Regions from separate parts of the Chitinophaga lutea genome, predicted to be linked through region 3. Evidence: riboswitches for the same ligand, from Rfam matches in the RefSeq annotation. Region 3 holds a riboswitch; each other region holds the start of a gene.
The links. Region 3 has a riboswitch for cobalamin ahead of EGT74_RS19170 (TonB-dependent receptor plug domain-containing protein). Riboswitches for the same ligand answer to the same signal wherever they lie in the genome.

Region 1 (3,279 bases), on a different contig from region 3:
CAGCGGGTACAGCTTCAGTTTGTAAATGCCCGTGCCGTCGAGGTGTTTTGTTTTTTTGCGCAGGATGAAGATGGTAGCGGCTGCGGAAGCAAGGCCGATGGAGTCGAACAGCATCACATACCGGATGATGTTATCGAAGTTGCTCAGGAAATACAGCATGCCCACGATCAGCACCACGAACACGGTGAGCGCCGTTTCCTGCACCTGCGTTTTTCCGTTCACCCGTTTGAATACCGCGGGCAACACACCGTCTTCCGCCATCGCGTAATACATGCGCGGGTTGCTCATCAGGTTCACATTGGCATAGCCCAGCACGGAAAGGAAGAGCAGCACGGAAGTGATCTTGAACCCGTATTCGCCGAAGAAAACGCCGGCCATGCGGGCCGCCAGCGCATCGGTTTGTTTCAGCTGCTCGAAGCCCATCACTTTCACGTAGGAATAATTCACGGTGATGTACAGCAGCAAAATGATGGTGATGCCGAGGAAGATGGCTTTCGGCATGTTCTTCGACGGCTCCCGCACATCGCTGCCGAAGTTGATGGTTTGCTGGTAACCGCCGTAAGTAAAGAACACGGGCACGAGCGCCGCACCGAAGATGTAGGCCCAGCCATGCGTGACGGGCGCCGCCGCCTGCAGCGGCGCGGGCGCAATATGATTGGTAAATGCAGCCAGGCACAGCATCAGCACGAGCGTGATCTTGAACACCGTGAGCACGTTCTGCCAGCTGGCGCTCATGCGGATGCCGAGCATATTGATGATGTACAGCAGAACGATCGCGCCGATGGCGATGCCCTTGCGCCCGCCTTCATGCTGCAGCGTTTCCGGCAGCAGCACGGGACCGATGTATTCCGCGCCTACAAGGCATACCGCCGCCACGGACGCGGCGTTTGAAATCACGAGCGTCCAGTTGATCATGAAGGAATAGGCGGGATGGAAGCCGTAGGATAGTACTTTGTAAAAACCGCCGGCCACGGGGAAGCGCGAACCGATCTCGGCGTAGGTGAGCGCGCCGCAAAGGGTGACCAGTCCACCCAGTACCCACACCGTGTAAAACAGAACAGGCGTCCCCGTTTCGCGGGCAACGCTGATGGGCGTTCTGAAAATTCCCATTCCAATCACCAGTCCAACCACTATCATGGTAAGGTCGAAGGGACCCAGCTTCGGTTTAATGCTCATACTTACAAGATAACCGATTATTTAGATAAAATATCCGTAGGTTTGCCCCCGGTAAACGGTTGTCCAGGGCGATAACATCGCCTCCAGGGCATTAATAGGGAATCCGGTGAAAATCCGGAGCTATCCCCGTAGCTGTAATCCCGCTCCCTGCATTTGAAGGGAACGTTTTCCGGTATCTGCAACCACTGTTCTGTCTGACGGCAGGATGGGAAGGTACCACCGGAAAGCGGGAAAGCCAGAAGACCTGCCGCCTGCCTTTTATTCAATCCGCGCTTTCGGGTGAAAAGCGGAGGGTGTCGTGCACCGACGCGCATGTGATACTTTTCAATTTCCCCCTGCAAGCCTAAAATCTGTCAACCTTTCATTTACATGAAAACAACCAACTTCCCGTTGCTGGCCATCGCACTCATGACCGCCGCACCGGCTTTCGCCCAGGAACAGGATTCCGCAGGCGTTTCCCAGCTCAACACGGTAGTGGTGACCGCCACCAAGTTCGCTAAAAAACAAAGTGAAACCGGTAAAGTGCTGACGGTGATCACCCGTGAACAAATCGAAAGGAATGTGGGCCGCACCGTTACCGATGTGCTCAACGAACAGGCCGGTATCGTTATCAACGGCGCCGGTTCCAATCCCGGTAAAAACAAGGAGCTCTACTTCCGGGGCGCCACTTCGCAATACACCCCCATTCTGCTTGACGGCATCCCGGTAGCTGATGCCACCGGCCTCACCGGCGGCGCGATCGACCTCCGCCTGCTGCCCATCGACGCGGTGGAACGCATCGAAATACTCCGCGGCACACAGTCGACCCTCTACGGCGCCGACGCCATCGCCGGCATCATCAACATCATCACCAAAAAAGGCGGCAACAAACCCGTGGGTGGTTTCGGTAACCTCTCCTGGGGCAGCAACCGTAGCCTGAAAGGTACGGCCGGCCTGCAGGGCAAACACGAAAATGTAGACTACAATATAGCCTTCACGCATTTTGAAACAGACGGCATCTCCGAAGCTGCGCCTTTCGACACGGTGGCCAACCCGAAGTTCGATCGCGACGGGTACAAGCAGAACAGCTTCATGGCCAACGTAGGCATCCAGGCTACCGAACAGCTCCGCTTCACGCCTTACATCCTTTTCTCGGATTATAAAAGCGCGTACGACGGCGGGTCGTTCCAGGACAACCTGACCAACAACAACAAATCCAACATGGTGCACACCGGCATCCGCAGCCTGTACGACCTCGGCAAAGGCAAATTGTATGCGAATTTCGGGTACCAGAAAGTGACGCGGCACGATGAATCGGCCTGGGGCACCACCGACCTCGACGGGCGCGCCTACTTCGGCGACCTGTACGGCCACTACGACATCAACAGCTGGCTGCAGGCGCTCGTGGGGGTGGAATACCGCAAAACGGAACTGATGGACACCACGCTGACCGGCACCCGCACATTCGGTATCGGCAGCCAGTACAACACCAGCCCGTATGCCTCCCTGTTCATCAAAAACCTCCGTGGTTTCAGCTTTGAAGCAGGTGGCCGTTACACCCTGCATTCCCAGTTCGGCAATCACTTTACCTACACCCTCAATCCCTCGTACCTGGTCGCGGACAAAGTGAAAGTTTTCGCCAGCATCGCTTCCGGGTTCAAAGCGCCCACATTGACTTCCCTGTACAGCAGGTGGGGCAACCCGCTGCTGAAGCCCGAAAAAGCGACCAGCTATGAGGCCGGTGCGCAAACCTCGCTGCTGGGTGACAAGCTCGACCTGCGGGTGACCGGTTTCAAACGGGACATCAAGGATGTGATTTCCTACATCAACTACAAATACGTGAACTATAATAAACAGAACGATAAAGGTGTGGAAGTGGAAGTAACCGCCCGTCCCGTGAAAGGCCTTGAAATCAAAGCGTTCTACACGTATGTGGACGGCGCAGTGACCACGCAGGCATCCGTTCCCGGTAAAGACACCTCGTACAACAACCTCGCGCGCCGGCCCGCACATACCGGCAGCCTGAATGTGGGTTACCGCTTCTCCAAATTTTATGTGGGCACCAATATCCGCCACACCGGCGACCGCGACGATATTTATTATGCGCCCGGCTCGTTCTCCGGC
Region 2 (3,279 bases), on a different contig from region 3:
GGCCGATGCCGCCGGCGCTCTGGGAGATCTTGGCGGTCTGTTTGAGGGTATCGTAAATGCCGTCGATGCTGTCGCCTTTCATGGTGAGCAGGAAGCAGCTGCTCATCTGCGGTTTGGGCGTGCCGGCGTTGAAGAGGGTGGGCGTGGCGTGTGTGAACCAGCGCTCGCTCATCAGGTTGTACGTTTTGATCGCGGAGTCGATATCTTCCTTGTGGATACCAACGGCCACACGCATGAACATATGCTGGGGGCGCTCGGCGATCTTGCCGTCGATTTTCAGCAGGTACGAACGCTCCAGCGTTTTGAAACCGAAGTAGTCAAAGGCGAAGTCGCGGTCGTAAATGATGGTGGAATCGAGGATGTCCGCATTCTCCCGGATAATGTCCCATACCTCGTCGCTCAGCAGGCCGGCGGGTTTGCCGGTTTTCGGGTCGATGTATTCGTACAGGATTTTCATCGTCTGGGAAAACGACTTGATGGTATTTTTATGCAGGTTGCTCACCGCGATGCGGGAAGCCAGCTGCGCATAGTCAGGATGCTTGGTGGTGAGGGACGCGGCGGTTTCCGCAGCCAGGTTGTCCAGCTCGGTGGTGGTTACGCCGTCGTATAAACCCTGGATCACTTTCTTCGCTACATCTATTGAATCTACATATTCAGGCGCCAGTCCGTAACACAGTTTCTCTACCCTTGCCGTGATCTTGTCAAATTTGACAGACTCTTTTCTTCCGTCTCTTTTTATAACGAACATAGTGTAATGAATTTAATGGGTGAAAAATTTATATGGAGTTGATTAGAAGTCTTCGTCGAGGCTGAACGTCTGGGTTTCTTTGGTGCCCATTACGCCCGCTTTCTGGTAATCGCCCACGCGTTTTTCGAAGAAGTTGGTTTTGCCCTGCAGGGAGATCATTTCCATGAAATCGAAGGGGTTGGTGCTGTTGAACATTTTTTTGCAGCCCAGTGCCACCAGCCAGCGGTCTGCCACGAACTCGATGTATTGTTTCATCAGGTCGGCGTTCATGCCGATCAGTGCGGCCGGCAGTGCGTCGGTGATGAATTCTTTTTCGATGGCCACGGCGTCGCCGATGATCTCATGCACTTCCTGTTCGCTGAGTTTGCCCTGCAGCATGGAGTAGAGGAGGCAGGCGAATTCGCAGTGCAGTCCTTCGTCGCGGCTGATCAGCTCGTTGGAGAAGGTAAGACCGGGCATCAGGCCGCGTTTTTTCAGCCAGAAGATGGAGCAGAAGCTGCCGCTGAAGAAAATGCCTTCCACGGCCGCAAAAGCTACCAGCCTTTGGGCGAAGCTGCCGTTCTCGATCCAGCGCAGCGCCCATTCCGCTTTTCTTTTCACGGCAGGCACGGTGTCGATGGCATGGAACAGCCGGTCTTTTTCAGCGGGGTCTTTTATGTACGTGTCGATCAGCAGCGCATAGGTTTCGGAGTGGATGTTTTCCATCATGATCTGGAAACCATAGAAACAGCGCGCTTCGGGTATCTGTACTTCGCTCATGAAGTTCACCGCCAGGTTCTCGTTCACGATCCCGTCGGACGCGGCGAAAAAGGCCAGTACATGCGAAATGAAGTGGCGCTCGCCGTCGTTGAGGCCGGCCCAGTCTTTCAGGTCGCTCGACAAATCAATCTCCTCCGCCGTCCAGAAACTGGCCTCGTGCCTTTTATACTGTTCCCAGATAGCGGGATAGTTAATCGGCAGCAGCACAAAGCGGTCTTTGTTGTCTTTCAATAAAATCTCATTCTCGTTACTCATACAAATATTTTTTTATATGGCTTTACTGTCCTGTTATTCACGGGAGGGGACGGCGGCATGATATCCTGGAAGTGATACTCTAAGGGTCAAAATCGCCATTACCTTGTTTCGCGAAGGTTTTGACAAAAACATTGCTTTGGCAGGTCTCCTGGCTTTCCCTTGCCGGGTGTGCCTTCCCGCCCCGTTTCCGGGACAGTGGCATGTAGGAGGTTTCCGGCATCTTCCGTTGGTAAACGGGTCAGGGGATCACAGTAGCGCGTCTGCTCGTGAGTTCCACACGATTCCCTATTAATTCACACGTTTTGTTTTCGATAGAAGCCAAAGCAACGAAGTCAAGAACTGATGCAAATGTAACGATCGGAGCAGCCAGGCAAACTCATAAGTTATCCCCCTATGTGGATAAAGAAAACAACAATTTTGCGAAGGTAGCAGGGGTGTACATTCCCGACTTTTACACATGGATATGCACGCCCCTGATATGAAATAAAGGTTAAATGTGTCGGGAAACTGGCACGCCTGCTTAAATCCGCGGCACCTTGTTGAGGAACTTCTTCCTGATCACCTCCTGCACGGGAATGCCTTCGATTTTGCTTTCCAGCCAGCTCACGATGTCGAGGTACAGGTAACTGCGCCGCTCGTACGGGTTTTTGGCGATCACTTCGAGCTTTTCCTTCAGATCCCTGAACGCCGTGCGCAGCGCCTTGGGGTTGGCGTACATGTTTTTGCGGAGGAACTTGAGGATCTCTTCCATCACCTGGCTAAGGTCTTTGTTCTTGGCGATGAAGTGGTACACGGATTTGATGAGGTATTCCACCAGGCTGTAGTTCTCCAGCTCGTAATGCGCGATCAGGTGGAGGATGCGCGCAAAACACTGGATGTCTGCTCGCAGGTTGCCGATGCGCAGGTGGATGATCTTGTTCAGGTAAACAATGGCGTTGTTATTGTCGCCGCTGCCGAAATACAGGCAGGCGATCTTGTAATAGAACACCAGCACCCGGTGCTGGTCCACTGTCAGCTGGTGCTCGGAGATTTTTTCCTCCACCTCGGCCACCAGCTTCAGCCCCTCGGTAAAAGTACCGTCGAGGAAGTGGCTGTTGATCTTGCTCGTGTACAGGTACACGAAGGCGGAGGTACGGGTGTTTTCGTTGAGGCTTTCTTCCTTTTCGATGATGAAACTCTCCATCACGCCCAGCACCTCGATGAACTTCTCGTGGTTCATGGTGTGGAAGTGCGCCGTAAGCAGGTTATGCAGGGCTTTGATATACAGGTCCACATCCGTGTCTTTCAGCACGGGGTATTCGGTGAACAGGTCCACCCACTTCTGGGTATACCGGTAATACATCACGAAGTCCTGGAGGATGTAATAATACCAGCAGTACGCCTGGTACAGGTAGATGCGCTCGTAAAAGCTCATGCTGCCCTGCCGTACGCCGGGCAGGTTGGTCTCGAAAAAGCTTTTCAGCATGTGGGAATCCTTCTCGTCCCGGGCATGGCCCAGCTTGAGGTACATGCCGTAC
Region 3 (3,279 bases):
CATTCAACGGAACCGGCCGGCCGGCTACGGATGGAAAGCCCTGGTGTCGGTAACCGGTTGTATCGTCATCTCGATAGCGCTCTTTTACCTGTTGCGCGACGTGGCGGAGGTCAGGAACCGTATAGAAGCGCTGCAAATGGGCATGCGGGCCGTTTACGGCGTACTGGCCGCCAGGGGGTTGGTGGTGGGCGGTTTTTTATACTTCATCGCTTTCCTGCTACAGATGGCTGCCGTGAGCCAGCAGCCCAAACTGGAAAATGAACGCCTGAAGCAGGAGAACCTCCAGGCGCGGCTGAGCCTTTTGCAGGAGCAGATCAGTCCACACTTCCTGTTCAATTCCCTCGGCACCTTGCGCAGTATGGTGGAGGAACCGGCGGCCAGGGAGTTCATCCAGCGGCTCTCTGAAGTGTACCGTTACCTGCTGGGCAGCCGTATGGCCGACCTGGTGGAGCTGCGGGTAGAGCTGGATTTCATCGGGGCCTACCTCCATATACTCCGGGAACGTTTTGAAGACGCCCTGGTGGCGGACATCCGGATCCCCCCGCAGTATCACCACAAAAAAATTCCGCCTGCCACCCTGCAACTGCTGATCGAGAACGCCGTGAAGCACAACGTAGCCACCGCCGAAACGCCCCTGCGAATCAGCATACATGCGGAAGCACCCGACCGGCTGGTGGTCAGCAATTCCCTGCAACGGAAAACCGCGGCCGGTGAAAACACGGGCACCGGCACCGGCCTGAGCAATATCCGTGAACGATACAGGATACTCGCCGGCCGCGACATCAACATAACCGAACAGTCCCGTGAATTTTCAGTAAGCGTTTTTTTATTAGATGGCAAACCATGAACATCCTGATCATTGAAGACGAAGCCAAAACGGCCAGAGAGCTGAAGGCCATGGCGCAGCGCCTGCATAAAGGCTTGCAGGTCACCGACATCCTGCCTACCGTAAAAGCCGCCGTAGCGTGGTTCCAAAACCATCCGCCGCCGGACCTCGTGCTTTCCGATATCCAGCTGGCAGACGGGCTTTGTTTCGAGATCTTCCGGAGCGTGACGGTTACATGTCCGGTCATTTTCTGCACCGCATTCGACCAATACGCCATACAGGCCTTCGAGGCGAATGGTATCGATTATCTGCTGAAACCGGTAGACGAAAGCCGGCTGGCCGGCAGCCTCCGCAAATACGAGCAACTGAAACAGGTCCTGGGCGGCCAGGGCGCGACCGCGAATGACCGCCTCTCTGCGCTGATGGCCCAACTGCAACCCCATTATAAAGGCAGCCTGCTCGTGTTCAGGAATGACAAGATCATCCCCGTAAAAACAGCAGACATGGCCTTCATCCATTCCGCCGGCGGCACGGTAACCGTATACACACGCGACCTGCAGACCTACCTCCTGAAGGAAACGCTGGACGAGCTGGAGCCGCAGCTCGACCCGCAACTGTTCTTCAGAGCCAACCGCCAGTTCATCATTCACCGTGATGCGCTGGTAATGGCCGAGCATTTTTTCAACAGGCGGCTGGTGGTGAAGCTGGATGTAGGCACTCCCGAGCGCATCGTGGTAAGCAAAACAAAGGCCCCGGCGTTACTGGCCTGGATGGAAGGGAAACCATTACACTGAAGGAAGGCGCCCGCCATGAGGAGCATTACTATTCAAGCCCGTTTCTACAAAGTTCCCTTCCCCGCATCCCCACCGGGTTGTTAATCGCCGGAATACCAAATAAAGAACACCGCAAACCCGAAACTCTTTATTACATTTGCACCCATAATTGGTTCCCAGCCTGTCAACGCGGGCCGGGATTAAAAGGGAAACCGGTGTAAATCCGGTGCTATCCCCGTAGCTGTAAGTTTCATCAAGCTGTTCATTCTCCACACCACTGTCCTCTCAAACCGGACGGGAAGGTCATGAACAAGGAAACGAGCCAGAAGACCTGCCGGTTATCGTCAACAACATCAACGAGCTTTCGGGTGAAAGGCCGGGGTGAAACCGTCTTACTGCAGGAGACATTTCATTTCTGTTTCGTATTCATTTTTTTTCCGAAGGCTCATAGTTCGTCAATTCAAAAACTATGAGCATGACAAAAAGGTTACTCACGTTATCGGCCCTGCTGGCGGCAATGCACGCGCAGGCGCAGGATTCAACCGCAACAAGAGCGCTGGATGAAGTAGTGGTCACCGCTACGAAGTATCCCAAAAAAACATCGGAAACGGGCAAGGTGATCTCCGTGATCACCCGCGAGCAGCTCGACCGGAGCGGCGGCAAAGACCTCTCCCAGCTATTGAATGAACAAACCGGCTTGTCTGTCAGCGGCGCCAACAGCAATCCCGGGAAAGACAAATCGATCTTCCTCCGTGGTGCAAAATCGGATTATACGCTCATCATGATAGATGGCGCTCCTGTTTATGATGCTTCCGGCTCCAGCAGCAACTTTGATTTCAGGCTGATGCCCGTGGAAAACATCGAACGCATAGAAATCCTGAAAGGCAGCCAGTCTACCCTCTATGGCTCCGACGCCGTGGCCGGTGTGATCAACATCATTACCCGGCAGGGCGACAGCAGGAAAATCATCGCCCCCTTCGCCTCCGCCGCCTATGGCAGCTACAACACGAGGAAACTCAACGCGGGCCTCAACGGCAGCGCCGATTTCTTCAATTATAACGTAGGCTTTACCCATTACAAAACAGACGGCTTCAGCGAATCCACCGACAAAAACAACACCGGCAAGTTCGATAAAGACGGCTATGAGCAAAACGCCTTCATGGCCAACCTTGGCTTCAGGGTTAAAAACGTCGCGAAAATAACGCCCTTCCTGCGTTACACGAAATACAACGGCCGGCTGGATGCGGATGCTTTCACCGACGACAAGGACTACACCTACAATTTATCCAACCTGCAGACGGGTGTCCGCAATGAACTGACGCTGGGCAAAGTGAAGCTGAACCTCCTGTACAACTTTACGGCCACCAAAAGGAATTACCTCAACGACTCCCTGATCAGGGAATCCGCCTTTGACGGCTATAGCAAAGGGTTCTATGAAGGGAAGGAACATTTCCTGGATGCGTATGTACATGTGCCTGTTCTGCCGGCGCTGTCCTTTACCGGTGGTATCGATTACCGCAGCGGGTTAACGGATGTAAAAACTTCCGGCGTATATAAATACGAGATGGGCGGCGTGGTGTACAGCGGCGAATATGCGGGCGCCATCCACTCCGATTCGGCCAAACAGAACCAGACCGGCGTATACGGCGCGTTCACGTATGCCGCCAAAGGGCTGAACAT

Region 1: another riboswitch for cobalamin. It lies ahead of EGT74_RS06200 (TonB-dependent receptor plug domain-containing protein); the one in region 3 lies ahead of EGT74_RS19170 (TonB-dependent receptor plug domain-containing protein).
Region 2: another riboswitch for cobalamin. It lies ahead of EGT74_RS01595 (ribonucleoside-diphosphate reductase small subunit); the one in region 3 lies ahead of EGT74_RS19170 (TonB-dependent receptor plug domain-containing protein).

Annotation. Positions count from the first base shown of each region.
Region 1 is NZ_RPDH01000001.1:1,586,672-1,589,950, forward strand. Features, by position in the region: gene EGT74_RS06195 (APC family permease) at 1-1,176, opposite strand, end outside; cobalamin riboswitch at 1,216-1,442, shown strand; gene EGT74_RS06200 (TonB-dependent receptor plug domain-containing protein) at 1,546-3,279, shown strand, end outside.
Region 2 is NZ_RPDH01000001.1:413,382-416,660, reverse strand. Features, by position in the region: gene EGT74_RS01600 (ribonucleoside-diphosphate reductase subunit alpha) at 1-748, opposite strand, end outside; gene EGT74_RS01595 (ribonucleoside-diphosphate reductase small subunit) at 791-1,762, opposite strand; cobalamin riboswitch at 1,884-2,100, opposite strand; gene EGT74_RS01590 (hypothetical protein) at 2,283-3,279, opposite strand, start outside.
Region 3 is NZ_RPDH01000002.1:1,715,195-1,718,473, forward strand. Features, by position in the region: gene EGT74_RS19160 (sensor histidine kinase) at 1-847, shown strand, start outside; gene EGT74_RS19165 (LytR/AlgR family response regulator transcription factor) at 844-1,620, shown strand; cobalamin riboswitch at 1,753-1,952, shown strand; gene EGT74_RS19170 (TonB-dependent receptor plug domain-containing protein) at 2,075-3,279, shown strand, end outside.